Regions from separate parts of the Rhizobium sp. WCS2018Hpa-16 genome, predicted to be linked through region 2. Evidence: predicted binding sites of a transcription regulator. Region 2 holds the regulator's gene; the other holds the start of a gene.

Region 1 (7,891 bases), on a different contig from region 2:
TTCTGCGGGCGTTGTGGCGAAGCCACCGCTTCTCGAAGGTGGGCTCGGAAAAGACAAGAGTGGAACGCAGGGCGAGTAGTCGCTTACCTTCCATATAGAATTAAAGTGTCGTGTTTCGCGGCAAAAGATAAAGAGGGCATACGGTGGCAAACGATCCGACCCATCAGTTCATGGTAACGCCGATCATCCCGATTGAGATCGGTGGCGTCGATTTTTCGTTCACCAATGCGTCTCTGTTCATGGTCGCAACGGTCGCAGCCGCATCGGGCTTCCTCTATTTCGCAACGTCCAACCGTGGCTTGATCCCAGGTCGCATGCAGTCCGTTGCTGAAATGTCCTACGAATTCATTGCTTCGATGCTGCGCGAAGGCGCTGGCAAAAAGGGAATGGTGTTTTTCCCGTTGGTCTTCTCGCTTTTCATGTTTGTTCTGACGGCAAACCTGCTCGGCATGTTCCCGTATTTCTTCACGGTGACCAGCCAGATCATCGTTACCTTCGCTCTGTCCTGCCTCGTTATCGGTACGGTCGTCGTCTACGGTTTCTACAAGCATGGTCTGAGCTTCCTCGGCATCTTCGCGCCATCTGGTGTGCCTGCGGTGCTTTTGCCGCTCGTGTCGTCCATTGAAATCATCTCGTTCCTGTCGCGTCCGATCAGCCTTTCCGTTCGTCTCTTCGCGAACATGCTGGCAGGTCACATCACGCTGAAGGTCTTCTCGGGCTTCGTTGCCTCCATGGGTGCGCTCGGTGCTCTTGGTATCGGTGGCGCAATTCTGCCCCTCATCATGACGGTCGCAATGACCGGTTTGGAATTTCTCGTCGCCTTCCTGCAGGCATACGTCTTCGCGGTACTGACTTGCATGTACCTGAACGATGCCGTGCATGGCGGTCACTGAGAAGTAAAGTCGCTGGCCCCGACAATCGGGTGTCAAAAATAGCCGCAAACAACCATTCTAAGGAGCTTAACATGGAAGCGGAAGCAGCAAAGTACATCGGCGCAGGTCTCGCATGCCTCGGCATGGCTGGTACGTCCCTCGCTCTCGGCCGTATCTTCGGCGATTTCTTGTCGGGCGCACTGCGCAACCCGTCTGCCGCTGACAGCCAGTTCGGCCGTCTGGTATTCGGCTTCGCCGTTACGGAAGCTCTGGGCATCTTCTCGTTGCTCGTAGCTCTCCTTCTCCTGTTCGCTGTCTAATATCAGCATCAGGTTTGGATCACGGCTCGCAGCGCGTGCCGTGATCCTTCGCATTTGCACGACCCCTGGAGGTGAGTATGTTCGTGACCGAGGCTTTTGCCCAGTCAGCACCCGCGACAAGTGAAACGAATACGGGAGCGCCGGCTGTCGGTCAGACGGCTCCGGAAGCAACGCATACCGAGACAGGCGTGGCACACGATGCCGGTCACACATCCGGTGTGTTTCCCCCATTCGATCAGTCCACCTACGCATCACAGCTTCTATGGCTGGCCATTACATTTGGCCTGTTCTATGTGCTGATGAAGAAGGTCATCGTGCCACGCGTCGGCGGAATTCTCGAAGACCGTCACGGCCGTATCGCACAGGACCTCGATGAAGCAGCCCGTTTGAAGGCTGAGGCAGATGCCGCCATCGAAACCTACGAAAAAGAATTGAACGCGGCTCGCGCTAAGGCAGGCTCCATTGCAGCCGCTGCTCGCGACGCAGCGAAGGTCAAGGCCGATGCAGATCGCGCCGCTATCGAGGCAGACCTTGCCAAGAAACTGGCGGCAGCCGAGGCACGGATCGAGACGATCAAGACCCAGGCTTTTGCGGATGTCGGCACAATCGCTGAAGAAACTGCGACCGCGATCGTTGATCAGCTGATCAACGTCAAGGTTTCGGATACGGATGCCAAGGCCGCTGTTGCTGCCGCATCTGTTTTGAAGGGAGCTTAACATGGCGTTTGATGCAACATTTTTCGCGCTTGTCGGTCTCGTTCTCTTCTTCGTTCTGATTGCCTACCTCAAGGTTCCCGGCATGTTGGCAAGCTCGCTCGATGAGCGTGCCGGCAACATCAAGGAAGAGCTGGCAGAAGCCAAGCGCCTTCGTGAAGAGGCTCAGCACCTGCTGGCTGAATATCAGCGCAAGCGCAAGGAAGCCGAAGCGGACGCCGCGAACATCATCGCAGCGGCTGAACGTGAAGCTGCAGCCCTAACGGCAGAAGCCAAGGTCAAGACCGAGGAATTCGTTGCACGCCGCAACGCTCTGTCTGAGCAAAAGATCAAGCAGGCCGAAACCGACGCAATCGGTGCCGTTCGTGCCGCAGCTGTTGATCTGGCGATTGCTGCGAGCGAGAAGTTGATTGCTGAGAAGATGACAGCAGCCGTGAAGACACAGCTCTTCAACACTGCTGTCAACGAAGCCAAGACGCGCCTTAACTGAGACGCCAGCGCAAGCAATTGCGTTTTGAGGTTAAGCATTCTGAAACCGCCAAGCGATTGGCGGTTTTTTTGTTTTTGAATATCGTGCGCATAGTCGGCTGAAGCGCCTCGTTGGCACGCCTTTCGTCAAACGCCAACCGGATAAACTCGCTTGAAAAAGCATGGCGCTTTGCTCCGCGCGAGCGCTGCCTTGGTTTTGTTTCCGTCAATCGCGTGATGTCGTGCACCTCTTGGGCCGGATGAAACCATTGTCTCTGAAGCCGTTGCGGCCCTTCATGGCTTTCCCGCCGCGGCGAGAGTCTGCTGCACAACCGAAGCTCGCTAGTGTTGACTCTTCATGCCGAGGGAACCTCACATGCACATGTGGGGGAGGGGGCGGCGTCGACGTTAACCCGCTAGGCCCTAGCGGAAGGCCATCACTCCACCCTCATGGGACGAAAGCTCATGCGATGGAGAGGGCAGGGGCCGTTGGCCTCGATGGCGCGCAGATGTGTCGGCGTACCGTAGCCCGCGTGGGATTCAAAACCGTAGACAGGATGCAGCAGGCCTGCTTTCTCCATCATTCGGTCACGCGTGACCTTTGCGACTATTGACGCGGCGGCGATCGAGACGGAACGGCCATCACCCTTGATCACTGCTTTTCCGAGACAGGGAATCCCCGGTGGAACGTCGCGGCCGTCCGCAAGAACGAGAGCGGGCGTGGTTTGGAGCCCCAACACAGCGCGGCGCATGGCATCGAGGCTCGCACGCAAGATGTTCATGCGGTCGATAAGGACAGGTCCCGATGAGGCGATGGACACAATCGATGTGGCGAGGATCTGCTCAAACAACACCTCACGGCGCGCCTTGGAGAGCTTTTTCGAATCATTCAAACCGTCAGGGATATTCTCGGGATCGAGAATGACAGCTGCGGCGACAACCGGGCCAGCCAGCGGGCCGCGTCCGGCTTCATCCGTACCGGCAACCGGCCATTCACCGCGCTTCTTTGCCTCAAGTTCCAGGCTGAAATCCGGGCCCTTATCGATCAAATCAAAGAGGGCAGGAGAATCGGATGCTGTGCGTTGTTTCATAGGGCGAAACTCGCACAGGCAACCGATCTCCTGCAAGCCCCCGGTCGCAGGGTGTGTACAGCAACCGACGGGGCGGAGGGGTGCTGTTTGAGGCATCATGACCTCCAGAACTCTTTCGGCGGAGTTGAAAGAGTAAAACCCTTGCGAGGCGGCAATTTACCGGGGGCACAACCCGCAGCGCAGGGCATAGACGCTGACGGGTATTCTTCAGCGATAGACCTGCTTGGTTTCCCTCTCAGGTCCAGCAATAATCAGAGCAGGGAGAGCTGCACACCGGCTCCACCCGGCGCGATGAAGAGATCGTCACGGAGCTGGATGCCGCGCCGGATCAGGCCGAGCCTTTTGGTCGTCATCTCAAATCGCCGTCCAATCTGCCAGGCATAGGGACCGGCACCCTTCATCCGCTTGCCAAATTCAGCATCGTAATCCTTGCCGTCACGCATCGAGCGCACCAGCGACATGACGTGCTGATAGCGGTGCGGATAGTTTCTGAGTAGCCATTCGCGAAACAGCGGGCTCACCTCCAGCGGCAGGCGCAGGAGAACATAGGACGCTTCCGTTGCCCCGGCCGCCTTTCCAGCCTCCAGCACCCGTTCGATTTCATGGTCGTTCAGGGCCGGGATGACGGGTGCCATCATTACGGCCACAGGAATGCCAGCCTCTGTCAGCGTCTTGATCGCCTCCAGACGCTTGGTCGGTGTCGATGCGCGTGGCTCCATGCTGCGGGCAAGCTTGCGGTCGAGGGTGGTGACGGAAATGCCGACCTTCACCAGGCCCTTGGCGGCCATCGGTGCGAGAATGTCGATGTCACGGGTAATCAGGCCGGACTTGGTGACAATAGCAACCGGATGCTCGGCCTTCGCCAGCACTTCGAGGATCTGGCGCATGATGCGCCATTCCCGCTCGATCGGCTGGTAAGGATCGGTATTGGTGCCGATGGCGATGACGCGTGCCTTGTATCCCGGTTTGCCGAGCTCTCGTTCTAGAAGTTTCGCAGCGTCCGGCTTGGCAAACAGCTTTGCCTCGAAATCCAGCCCTGCCGACAGCCCCATATAGCTGTGCGAGGGTCTGGCGAAACAGTAGATGCAGCCATGTTCGCAGCCACGGTAAGGATTGATGGAGCGATCAAAGGGAATGTCCGGCGAATCATTGCGCGTGATGATGCTGCGTGGCTTTTCGACCTGAACCTCAGTGCGAAACTCCGGCAGTTCCTCGATGATCTGCCAGCCGTCATCCACGGCCTCGTGCTGCAAGGTCTCGAAACGTCCGCCCGGATTGATACCCGCCCCACGCCCGCGCCGACGGTCGATCTCGATCCGTAGACCCGATGCGTCGGCCAGAGCATTGGCAATATCTGGCGTATGGCCCGGCTGAAAAGCAGCCTGCCCCGAAAGCACATGTTGTCTCATCTGGATACTCCTGACCGGGCGAACCGGCTTGGTGGATGACCTGATTCATAAAGCAGGAAGGAGAACAAGACAAGAACAAAATACCGAAAGACTCGATAGCAATTTGCTCTGCCTTGCGTTAAAAATTTTAATGAGGAAATCAGATCGTGTTTCCGAAGCTGGGGATTACAAGCTTGCCTAAGACATGCTGACAGTCATTATGGAATGCCGGGATCAGGAGCCGGAACTTGCGCATACCTTGTCCACGCTTGTTTCCGGTGCGGTGGAGGGGCTGGTGAGCGACGTGATCATCCTTGATCATGGCTCGACGGACGGCTCGTCTCGCGTGGCGGAGGCGGCAGGTTGCCGGTTTGAAACAGACTGGGATATGGGCCAGATCATAGCGTCGGCGCGCGGTGAATGGATTTTGCTGATGGAACCCGGCAGCCGCCCACAAAGCGGCTGGATTGAGGACATTATGGAATATACGGCGCTGAACACGCGCCCCGCCAGATTTGCGCCATCCCGCCACTACCGTCCATCATTGCTATCACGCCTTACGCATCGCCGCCGCCTGCTGGAGTACGGTCTGCTACTGAGGAAGGCGGATGCTCTGGCGATGACGCAATCCAGCGGAAGGCTGGGTCGCATCGGACTGGATATTTTCCTGAAGGGACAGAAGGCGAGGCGTCTGAGCGCAGAACTCATTCCAGCCTGGGCTTTGCGCAGAGCGTCCTAGCAGACGTTTTTTCTAAGCGCCGCTTCAAATGCTCGTCCAGGCGCGGCATGATTTCCACGAAATTGCAGGGCATGTGGCGGTAGTCCAATTGCGCTTTCAAGATGCCATCCCACGCGTCCTTGCAGGCACCGGGAGAACCCGGCAGGACGAAAATGAAAGTGGCATTGGCAAGTCCGGCTGTTGCGCGTGACTGGATGGTGGATGTGCCGATCTTGTCATAGGAAATGCGGTGGAAGACCTCGGAAAAGCCGTCCATACGCTTTTCAAACAGGGGCTCCAGCGCCTCTGGCGTGACATCGCGCCCGGTAAAGCCGGTCCCGCCAGTGGTAATCACGACATCAATCGCGTCGGATAGAGTCCAGCTGCGTACCTGGTCAAGAATGGCGACCTTGTCATCCGGCACAATGGCACGGTCCACAAGCATATGGCCAGCATCAACGATGCGGGCGGCCAGCGTGTCGCCGGATTTGTCGTCTGCCAGCGTGCGCGTGTCGGAAACGGTCAAAACCGCGATGCCAACCGGTATAAAAGCTCTTTCAGCATTCATCTCGAAGTCCACCTATGGTTTTTGTTGCCTGAATATACCAGTCGGGACGCTTTTGGCGAAGGCTTGCCATGGCCGAAGTTGCGTCCGCCATTGTTTCAAAGATCCCGAAACATGTCGCGCCAGAGCCTGACATGCGCACTAGCGCTGCACCCGCGTCAGAAAGCAAAGTCTGTGCAGCGCCGATCTCTGGCAGAACCTCACGCGCAGGTGTCTCAAGATCGTTGCGGCACTGTCTGATAAAATCCATCCAGTCGAGGTTGGAGCGGTCGCAAAGCGGCGGATTGGTCTTGGTCGTCAGCCGCTTGAAAATCTCCGGTGTCGAAACACCCTTGAGAGGATTGACGAGCACCAGATGCAGCATGGGCATGTCGCCAACGGCTTCGATCCTCTCGCCAATACCGCGCGCGATCAGCGGCTGCCTGGAAAGACACATCGGCACGTCAGCGCCCAGTTTCAGGCCGATCTCATCCAGCTTGACGGTTGAAGCCGCGATATTCCAGTGGCGGCACAGGCCCCGCAAGGTGGCGGCCGCATCGGCAGATCCGCCGCCAATGCCCGAGGAAACCGGAAGGTTTTTCTCAAGATGGATCGTGACAGGTCGTGGCTGAGGCCCAACAGCTTCGCGCAACAGATCACGCGCCTTCAACACCAGATTGGTGCCCGCATTCTCTTGCTGCAGAACGCTCGCGAAGGGGCCGGTCAGCGAAAAGCTATCCTGTTCTGTATCCTCGATGCTGATCACGTCGCCCGCTTGCGTGAACACAACAAGCGTTTCCAGCAGGTGATAGCCATCTGTGCGCTGGCCTGTGACATGCAAAGCGAGGTTGATCTTGGCGGGAGCGGCCTCCGTCGTTCGGACCGCTCCTTGAGTGTCAGGCGAGGACATGAAGGATCAGGATTTCTTGTCCGGCGCTGGCGCAGGCGCGACAGGCGGCAGAGGCGCCTGATCTTTCTTGGCCGTATTCTGCGCATCCTTTTCCAGCGGCGGCAGGCCGTTAGCGATTTTTTCCTTCACCTTGGACTTGTCCACCTCTTCGCTTTCGCCGATGAGCGCGCGGTTCCACTGATAGACAGCCTCGATCTTGCGGCCAACGCGCCAATAGGCATCGCCAAGATGGTCGTTGATCGTGGGATCGCCAGCGCGCAGCTCGATGGCGCGTTCCAGCTCCTCGACAGCCTCATCGAAAGCACCCAGTCGGAAATGCGCCCAGCCTAGAGAATCGACGATGTAGCCGTCATTTGGGCGAAGCTCCACGGCCCGGCGGATCATGCCGATTGCCTGATCGAGGTTCATATTCTTGTCGACCCACGAATAGCCAAGATAGTTCAGCACCTGCGGCTGCTCCGGGTTAAGCTCCAGAGCGCGCTTGAAATTCGGCTCTGCCTTGTCCCACTGCTTCAAACGCTCATAGGCGATGGCGCGCTGGAAGAAGATCGTCCAGTCGGATTTCTTCGGGACAGCGCCGATGACCTCGACAGCCTTGTCATAATTAGCCGCCATGGCCTTGTAGTCCTTGGCATCTGAAAGCACCGAGCCATAGGCAAGATAGGAGCGAATATCGCTTGGATCCGAATCGAGCAGGGATTTGAGGTGTTTGCGCGCTTCTTCGACCTTGTCCGTCTGCGCCAGCGTCAGGCCAAGTTGCAGCTCGGAAATGCGGTGCATCGGTGAATCCAGAGGCACTTCGCGGTAGAAGGCAATGGCGCGGTCCGGCTGCTTCTGTGCTTCAGCCAGTCCGCCGAGCAGAATCAG
Region 2 (7,891 bases):
GCCATCGGACGGCGCATTATCAGGGTCCTCATGCGTCTCTATGAAAAGACCGGCAACACCAACGGCCACCGCCGCGCGTGCCAATGTTTCCACGAACTCGCGTTGACCACCTGTCGAGCCACCCTGCCCGCCGGGCTGCTGAACGGAATGGGTCGCATCGAATATAACTGGCGCACCGAGCGATGCCATGATTGGCAGTGAGCGCATATCCGACACAAGCGTATTGTAGCCGAAGGATGCACCACGCTCGCACAGCAGCACATTGGAGTTGCCGCTGTCATTTAGCTTGGCCAGCACGTTCTTCATGTCCCAGGGTGCCAGAAACTGGCCCTTCTTGACGTTGATCACTCGGCCGGTCTTTGCAGCAGCCACCAGCAGGTCCGTCTGACGGCTGAGAAATGCCGGAATCTGCAGAATATCTATGACGGGCGCAACAATGGCGCACTGCTCTTCTGTGTGAATATCCGAAAGGACTGGAAAGCCGAACTGCGCCTTCAACTCGGCGAAGACTTCCAGCGCCTTGTCGATGCCGATGCCGCGCTGGCCCGAAAGCGAGGTGCGGTTGGCCTTGTCGTAGGATGATTTGTAAACAAGGCCGATTCCCAGCTTGCCGCAGAGTTCGGCCAGCGTTTCGGCAATCATGAAAGCATGGTCACGGCTTTCCATCTGGCACGGACCGGCAATCAGGGAAAACCGTTCGGTGTTCGAGAAAGAGACCGCAGCAGCGCCCTCGCCGGCAATGACCTTCAGATTGTTCGTCGCACTCATGGTTTTCCCTTGGAACAAATGAAACAGTGCACGGGCATCACGCCCGATCTTGGCAACGCATGTAGCAGTAAGCCGACAGCGAGTCACGGTATAGGAGCGGTATTCGGCGGGATTGTGGGCAACGCTGAAACTCGTTTGTACTTTCACTGAGTTTTAAGGGATTGCAGAACACATATGGAACAGATAGTGTTCGTTCTGTATTTGTTTCCCGAATCTCCGCCTCGAATCGTCAAGGGTCTCTTCATGCTCACGCGCAAACAGCAGGAACTGCTTCTATTCATTCATGAGAGAATGAAAGAGTCCGGCGTGCCACCATCTTTCGATGAAATGAAGGATGCACTGGAGCTTGCATCAAAGTCAGGCATCCATCGGTTGATCACAGCGCTTGAAGAGCGCGGCTTCATTCGCCGGCTACCGAACAGAGCCCGTGCGCTCGAGGTTATCAAGCTTCCCGAATCATATTCGCCCCCGGAAAAGCCACAGCGCGGCTTCACGCCAAGTGTTATTGAGGGCAGTCTCGGCAAAACCGCAGCTGTTGAGCAACGGCCTCAGCCATCATCTTCCAACAGCAGAAATTCTGAATCAGTCAGCGTACCGGTCATGGGACGCATTGCAGCGGGCGTGCCAATCTCCGCCATCCAGAACAACACTCATGATGTGGTCGTGCCGATGGATATGCTGGGTGCGGGTGAGCATTACGCGCTTGAGGTCAAAGGCGATTCGATGATCGAAGCCGGTATTTTTGACGGCGATACCGTCATTATCAAGGATACCAGCACCGCAAATCCCGGTGATATCATCGTGGCTCTGGTGGACGAAGAGGAGGCAACGCTTAAGCGCTTCCGTCGCAACGGCGCGTCTATCGCACTTGAAGCTGCGAACCCTGCTTATGAAACCCGCATATTTGGACCCGACAGGGTCAAGATTCAGGGAAAGCTTGTTGGTCTGATCAGGCGTTATCACTGACCAGCCTGACAGGCTCTTGCCTCGCTTTTCAGGCGCAGTCTTAACTCTGTTGACGCTCGCGGGGCCTCAAGTCACCGCGCGGTGATAGAACTTGTTAGCCGGGTATCGATTCCACTGCGATTCGGTGATTTGGAGTGGATTTTCCGTTATGTCAGCAGATACTTATGGCATGGGAATTTCGCCGTTGCGTTTGTAGCTGGTGCTTGTGAGCCGGCGTGATCGCCACGCTGGTTACGGTCATCAAATAATTTGAATGATGCCATCGCTGTGGATGGCTTTATGCAAGAAATTCTCTCGTTTACTGATAGTTTTCTCTTTTTGATCGCTGCCTTTTAGGAGCGCTGCTCATGTATCAACTTTTCATCGCCAACAAGAATTACTCGTCTTGGTCACTGCGAATCTGGGTGCTGATGCGCACGCTCGGAATTGGATTTTCCGAGCGATTCATGCGTTTCGATGACAAGGACCATGCGTTTTCGGAGTTTTCACCGACATCGAAAGTTCCATGTCTTGTGGATGGCGATCTGACCGTTTGGGAATCGCTCGCCATCACCGAGTATCTTGCGGAAAAGCATGATGGCGTATGGGCAGCGGATGCAAAGGCACGGGCCTGGTCTCGCTCTGCCGCGGCGGAGATGCATGCTGGCTTCTCCACATTGCGCAACAACCATCCCATGAGTGTTGGTCTTCGAATTAGGCCATCCTCCATATCGGACGCATTGCAGAGAGATATTTCCCGGATAGACGCCTTGTGGCAGCAAGGGCTGGCAGCCCATGGCGGTCCATTCCTGGCCGGGGCCGGGTTCACAGCTGTGGATGCGTTTTTCTGCCCGGTTGCGTTTCGGTTTCAGACCTACGGAACGGCGCTGTCTCCAGCATCGAAGCACTATATGGATCACCTCCTCTCCCTACCGGCAATGCAGGAATGGGAACAGGCGGCCCTTCTCGAACCGTGGCGCGATGATGCGCATGAGGCTGAGGCGCGGGATGTGGGGGAATGGCTTGCGGATTTGCGCGCAGTCCCGACGTGACGAGCAGCGGCGCGCTCCAAAGCACATGAGTTATGGACGGCCTGTGAGCAGGTGTTCGATATGGGCCGGAATTCCTGTATTGAAGCTTTTGTCGCGCCAGTCGTAGTGGCGGTGCTCCGTCCATGGCCGATTGTCGCTCAGCATGGCAGCCCTTGTGGTCAGGACCGGCTTTGTTGCATCGCCTAGCCATAGCTCCATCGACCCCGTGCGGCGCAAGGTTTCGTGAGTGATGAGAATGGCGCCAGAACGGCATGTGGTGAAGGGAACGCTGCGTGTCGTGACAACAATATTGGCAATATCGCAGGCCAATCCCGCGAATGCAGTGTCGAAGACTACCGCTACAGTGATGCCGATTTTGGATTTCGATACGCACCAACTGTTTTTTCGACAGGTGAATCCATCTGGTTTCAGGAGAGCCCTCTGCATCTCCTTCCGTTCTTTCGCTTTGGCTTGGTCCGTCAGCGTTGAGCGGCGTCCGGTTTGTGAGTCATCCCCAACTTCGTCGTCACTATCCGGTGACTTTTCTGCGTCAAGCATATCTGCTGGAATATGGCGCTCCGGCAGGGGCAGCGCCCTCGCCCACTGATCATAGATGAAGCCCGACGCCCGCTGCTTTGTGGTTGCCACCGCATCGTCATTCAAAAGAGCAACGAGCGACCCATCCTCGTAGATCAAAAAGTCCGGCTTGCTGCGCCATTGCTCCGCGCTCAGCAGCACAAAGCCCGCGGCAACGAAGGGTAGACCAATCAATGCAAGCCGGGTGCGTAAAAGGGCGAGCAGCAGAAAACCTGTCGTCGACACAGCGAGGAACCAGCTGTTCTGCCGTCCAATCGTCACATCCCCGCCCCAGCCTGACACCGTTGTCGCGATGTCGATGACCATTGCCATTCCATACCCCATGACCTTGATGAATGGAGCATCAAGCCCGAACGGCATCAGCAGCATGCCCATCAGCGCAAACGGCATGACAATGAGTGACATGATTGGCATCGCAGCAAGATTTGCGGCCAGCCCGTATGTTGTGATGCGGTGAAAATGTTCGATGGAATAGATTGCCGTTGAAAGTCCGCCAATGAGCGATGTCACGATAACGCCGCCAATGATGGTTGCGCATTTAAAAGCGGCGCTGAGCCACCACGGCGGATGCGCGATAACAGGGCGCTCGCGCTCGCCTCTCCACCGGCTCCAGGCTGCAAAGCCCGACACAAGAGCCAGCGTTGCTGCAAATGACATCTGGAAGCTCGGGCCCATCACCTCGTTGGGAGACAAGACGATGATGACGATGGCCGAAAGCGCAACATTTCGAACGCTGATCGATGGCCTGTCCACTAGAACCGCAACCAGCATGATCGACATCATCAGCCAGGCTCGCTCCGCAGAGACGGCGAAGCCTGATATCAGATAGTAGCAGAATGTCATGAGAAGTGCCGCAAAGGCGGAAATCTTCTTCACGGGCCAGCGTTGAGAAAAGCCGGGAAAGAAGCTGAATACGGTTCGCATGCCAACAAAGAAAATACCGGCCGCGAGCGCCATGTTGAGCCCGGAAATCGCGACGATATGCGCGAGGCCCGAGATGCGCAAAGCCTCCATCGTTTCGCCTGATATCGCACGTCTCTCATCGGTGACAATGGATGCCGCAAAGGCTCCAGCATCACCGCCGATCAGGTCGCGAATGCGGTTCGCTATGTTGCTTCTCAGCGCATAAAGCCACCGATCCGCCGCCCCTGCCCACGTGCCGCCTTGCTCCTCGCCAGCCGGATCCGTCCATATCTTCGGCGCGCAGTAGAAGAACCCGGTTGCACCAACGCCGCTGAAATAGGAGCCGAAGGCGAAATCGTTCAGCCCCGGCAGAGCCGGACCTGAAGGCGGCGACAGACGCGCCTTGCCGATAATCGACGCACCTATCGCTACCGCCTCATGACGGCTGCGAGCAACCAGTGAGACCTTTTGCGGCGCGCGCGCAAGCTGCGGGGCTGATGTCTGTTTCACCGCAACGACATATCGCCAGTTCCCCCTTGCATCCAGCTCGCGGCGCTCCACCGTTCCGGCAATCTCGGTCGTAACCGGGGTATCGAGAATGATCGTACCCGCCCGCCGAGACTGCCCATCAGCCAGCACCATGCCCAGCACCACAAGCGCCCCAGCCTTCAAAGCCATGGAAATGGGGCCAGTCCTATAAAATAGCGCGCAAACGATGATGATGGCGCATGCGGAAAGCGAAAACAGAAGCCACTGCGGCGGTGTCGTCGGCAGGCTGAACCAGAGGGCGGCTCCCGCAGCAATCAACACCGGAATGAAGAGAAATTCGTGGCGATGATTTGCCTCTTCAGCAAGGCAAATATTCAACCAGCGCCTGAAGCGCGCCATCGCACCTAGACGTAAGTCCGATTGCGCGTTTTTTGCAAGCGCGTTACCACTTGAGGTATGCAGGGGCGACAGCAAGTCATCGAGTTCTCCATGCGGAATGAATCTCGTCTGGGTCTCGCTAAAGTAATATTTTTTCGTTCTGCGTATTCAAAGCCCGGCGCCCCCTGCCGTAGCCTTTCAGTTTGCAACCCTCAAAGTATTATTGCAACCATTTGCTGAGTTAAGGAAGCATTGACCTAGAATGAAACACTCTGCCTCGGAATCGCACCATTTTGGGATATTGGCGTGTCGCAATGCACAATTTGCCGGTTGGATAGCTTGGCATCATGACTAGGATCATATAGCTAATCGGTAACGCTTAACAGGCTGATGCGTTATCCCGCATCGCCCGCATATATCGGAGGTATGGTATGACGGAATCAAGCGCTAAAGTGACCCTCGGCGATAGCACGGTCGATCTTCCTGTTCGGGAAGGCACGATCGGACCCAAGGTCGTAGATATCGGAACGCTTTACAAGAACACCGGCACCTTCACGTACGACCCCGGCTTTACGTCGACGGCCTCTTGCGAATCCAAGATCACTTACATCGATGGTGACGAAGGCGTTCTGCTTCACCGCGGCTACCCTATCGAGCAACTGGCCGAACAGGGTGACTTCCTCGAAACCTGCTATCTGCTGCTTTACGGCGAACTGCCAACAACTGCACAGAAGAAGGACTTCGATACCCGGGTTACGCGCCACACAATGGTGCATGAGCAGATGAGCCGCTTCTTCACCGGCTACCGTCGCGACGCCCACCCGATGGCTGTCATGTGCGGCACGGTCGGCGCTCTTTCGGCCTTCTATCACGACTCCACTGACATCACCGATCCGCACCAGCGCATGGTCGCGTCGCTCCGCATGATCGCGAAAATGCCGACAATTGCGGCGATGGCTTATAAGTACCACATCGGCCAGCCCTTCGTTTACCCGAAGAATGATCTGGATTACGCGTCCAACTTCCTCAACATGTGCTTTGCCGTACCATGCGAAGACTACAAGGTTGACCCAGTTCTGGCACGCGCCATGGACCGCATTTTCATCCTGCATGCCGACCATGAGCAGAACGCTTCGACCTCGACCGTGCGCCTCGCCGGCTCGTCTGGTGCAAACCCGTTCGCATGTATCGCTGCAGGTATCGCTTGCCTCTGGGGCCCTGCCCATGGCGGCGCGAACGAAGCTGCGCTCAACATGCTCAACGAAATCGGTTCGGTTGATCGCATTCCGGAATTCATCGCTCGCGCCAAGGACAAGAACGATCCGTTCCGCCTGATGGGCTTCGGCCACCGCGTTTACAAGAACTACGATCCGCGCGCCAAGATCATGCAGAAGACGATGTACGAAGTGCTGGAAGCCACCGGCAACTCGGATGATCCTATCATGCAGGTCGCGCTCGAACTGGAAAAGATCGCTCTGTCCGATCCTTATTTCGTCGAAAAGAAGCTCTACCCGAACGTCGATTTCTACTCCGGCATCACGCTGAAGGCACTCGGCTTCCCCACGACCATGTTCACAGTTCTCTTCGCGCTCGCCCGCACCGTCGGCTGGATCGCACAGTGGAACGAAATGATCGAAGACCCACAGCAGCGCATCGGTCGCCCTCGCCAGCTCTACACCGGCGAAGCAAAGCGCGATTACCTGCCAGTTTCCAAGCGCTAAGCGCGGAAGCAACGAAACAAGAAAAAAGCCGGGTCAATACCCGGCTTTTTTTATTGCGTCACTAACGTCTGAATCGACGCCACCCCAGCGCGTCAATGAGCCGTCACACCCAGAAATTGCTTCAACTCCGCTGTCTCAGGCGCTGAGAACACCTCTTCCGGCGGGCCGATTTCGTGGACTTTTCCCTCGTGCATGAAGACAACGCGGGAGCAGACATCGCGGGCGAACTTCATTTCGTGCGTGACCATCACCAGCGTCATGCCTTCCGCCGCCAGCTCCCGCACCACGGCCAGAACCTCGGCCACCAGTTCCGGGTCAAGGGCGGATGTAATCTCGTCGCAGAGAAGTGCTGTCGGCTGCATGGCGAGCGCGCGGGCAATGGCGACTCGTTGCTGCTGGCCGCCAGAAAGTTCATCGGGATAGGCATCGAACTTGTGGGCAAGGCCCACTCGCTCCAGCATCTTGCGCGCCAAGGCTTCCGCCTCAGGCCTCGGCGTTTTCTTCACAACAGTTTGAGAAAGCATGACGTTTTCCCCAACATTGAGATGAGGGAAAAGGTTGAACTGCTGAAAGATCATGCCGACTTTCAACCGCAACGCTTTCAGATGAAGCTCATCGTCGATGAACTGCGCACCTGCAACTGAAATTGCACCAGATGAGATGGTCTCGAGACCATTGATGCAGCGCAATAACGTTGATTTTCCGGAGCCGCTCTTGCCGATAATGGCGATCACCTCACCCGGCTCGATATCGAGGTTGATGCCTTTCAGCACCTCGTTGCTGCCAAAGCTCTTGCGGACTTCAGTGATTTCGATGAGCGACATTAAGCTTCCTTTCGAGAATCTGGCTGCTCTTCGACAGTGGCCAGCACAGCGCGAAATAAATGAGGGCAACGAGGCCATAAACGGTAAAGGGCTGGAAGGTGGCGTTGGTGACAATGGTACCGGCCTTGGAGAGCTCCACGAAGCCGATGATCGATGTTACCGCTGTTCCCTTGATGACCTGAACGGCAAAGCCCACGGTTGGTGGAATGGCAACCCGCAGGGCCTGAGGCAGAAT

Evidence for each region. Region 2 encodes LexA, which represses DNA repair genes until DNA is damaged. Its sites were predicted from a motif close to TGTTCNNNNTGTGTTCNG; they were not measured.
Region 1: the regulator LexA is predicted to act here: its motif matches at 4,934-4,951, upstream of RQI55_RS09005 (PA0069 family radical SAM protein).

Annotation. Positions count from the first base shown of each region.
Region 1 is NZ_JAVTIX010000002.1:601,091-608,981, forward strand. Features, by position in the region: gene RQI55_RS08975 (AtpZ/AtpI family protein) at 1-79, shown strand, start outside; gene RQI55_RS08980 (F0F1 ATP synthase subunit A) at 144-893, shown strand; gene RQI55_RS08985 (F0F1 ATP synthase subunit C) at 965-1,192, shown strand; gene RQI55_RS08990 (F0F1 ATP synthase subunit B) at 1,270-1,908, shown strand; gene RQI55_RS08995 (F0F1 ATP synthase subunit B) at 1,910-2,395, shown strand; gene RQI55_RS09000 (ribonuclease HII) at 2,811-3,464, opposite strand; gene RQI55_RS09005 (PA0069 family radical SAM protein) at 3,716-4,873, opposite strand; gene RQI55_RS09010 (glycosyltransferase family 2 protein) at 5,058-5,591, shown strand; gene moaB (molybdenum cofactor biosynthesis protein B) at 5,557-6,138, opposite strand; gene RQI55_RS09020 (4-(cytidine 5'-diphospho)-2-C-methyl-D-erythritol kinase) at 6,128-7,024, opposite strand; gene RQI55_RS09025 (tetratricopeptide repeat protein) at 7,031-7,891, opposite strand, start outside.
Region 2 is NZ_JAVTIX010000001.1:973,279-981,169, reverse strand. Features, by position in the region: gene kdsA (3-deoxy-8-phosphooctulonate synthase) at 1-768, opposite strand, end outside; gene lexA (transcriptional repressor LexA) at 1,012-1,734, shown strand; gene RQI55_RS04935 (glutathione S-transferase family protein) at 2,082-2,765, shown strand; gene RQI55_RS04930 (ComEC/Rec2 family competence protein) at 2,796-5,207, opposite strand; gene gltA (citrate synthase) at 5,543-6,832, shown strand; gene RQI55_RS04920 (amino acid ABC transporter ATP-binding protein) at 6,925-7,656, opposite strand; gene RQI55_RS04915 (amino acid ABC transporter permease) at 7,634-7,891, opposite strand, start outside.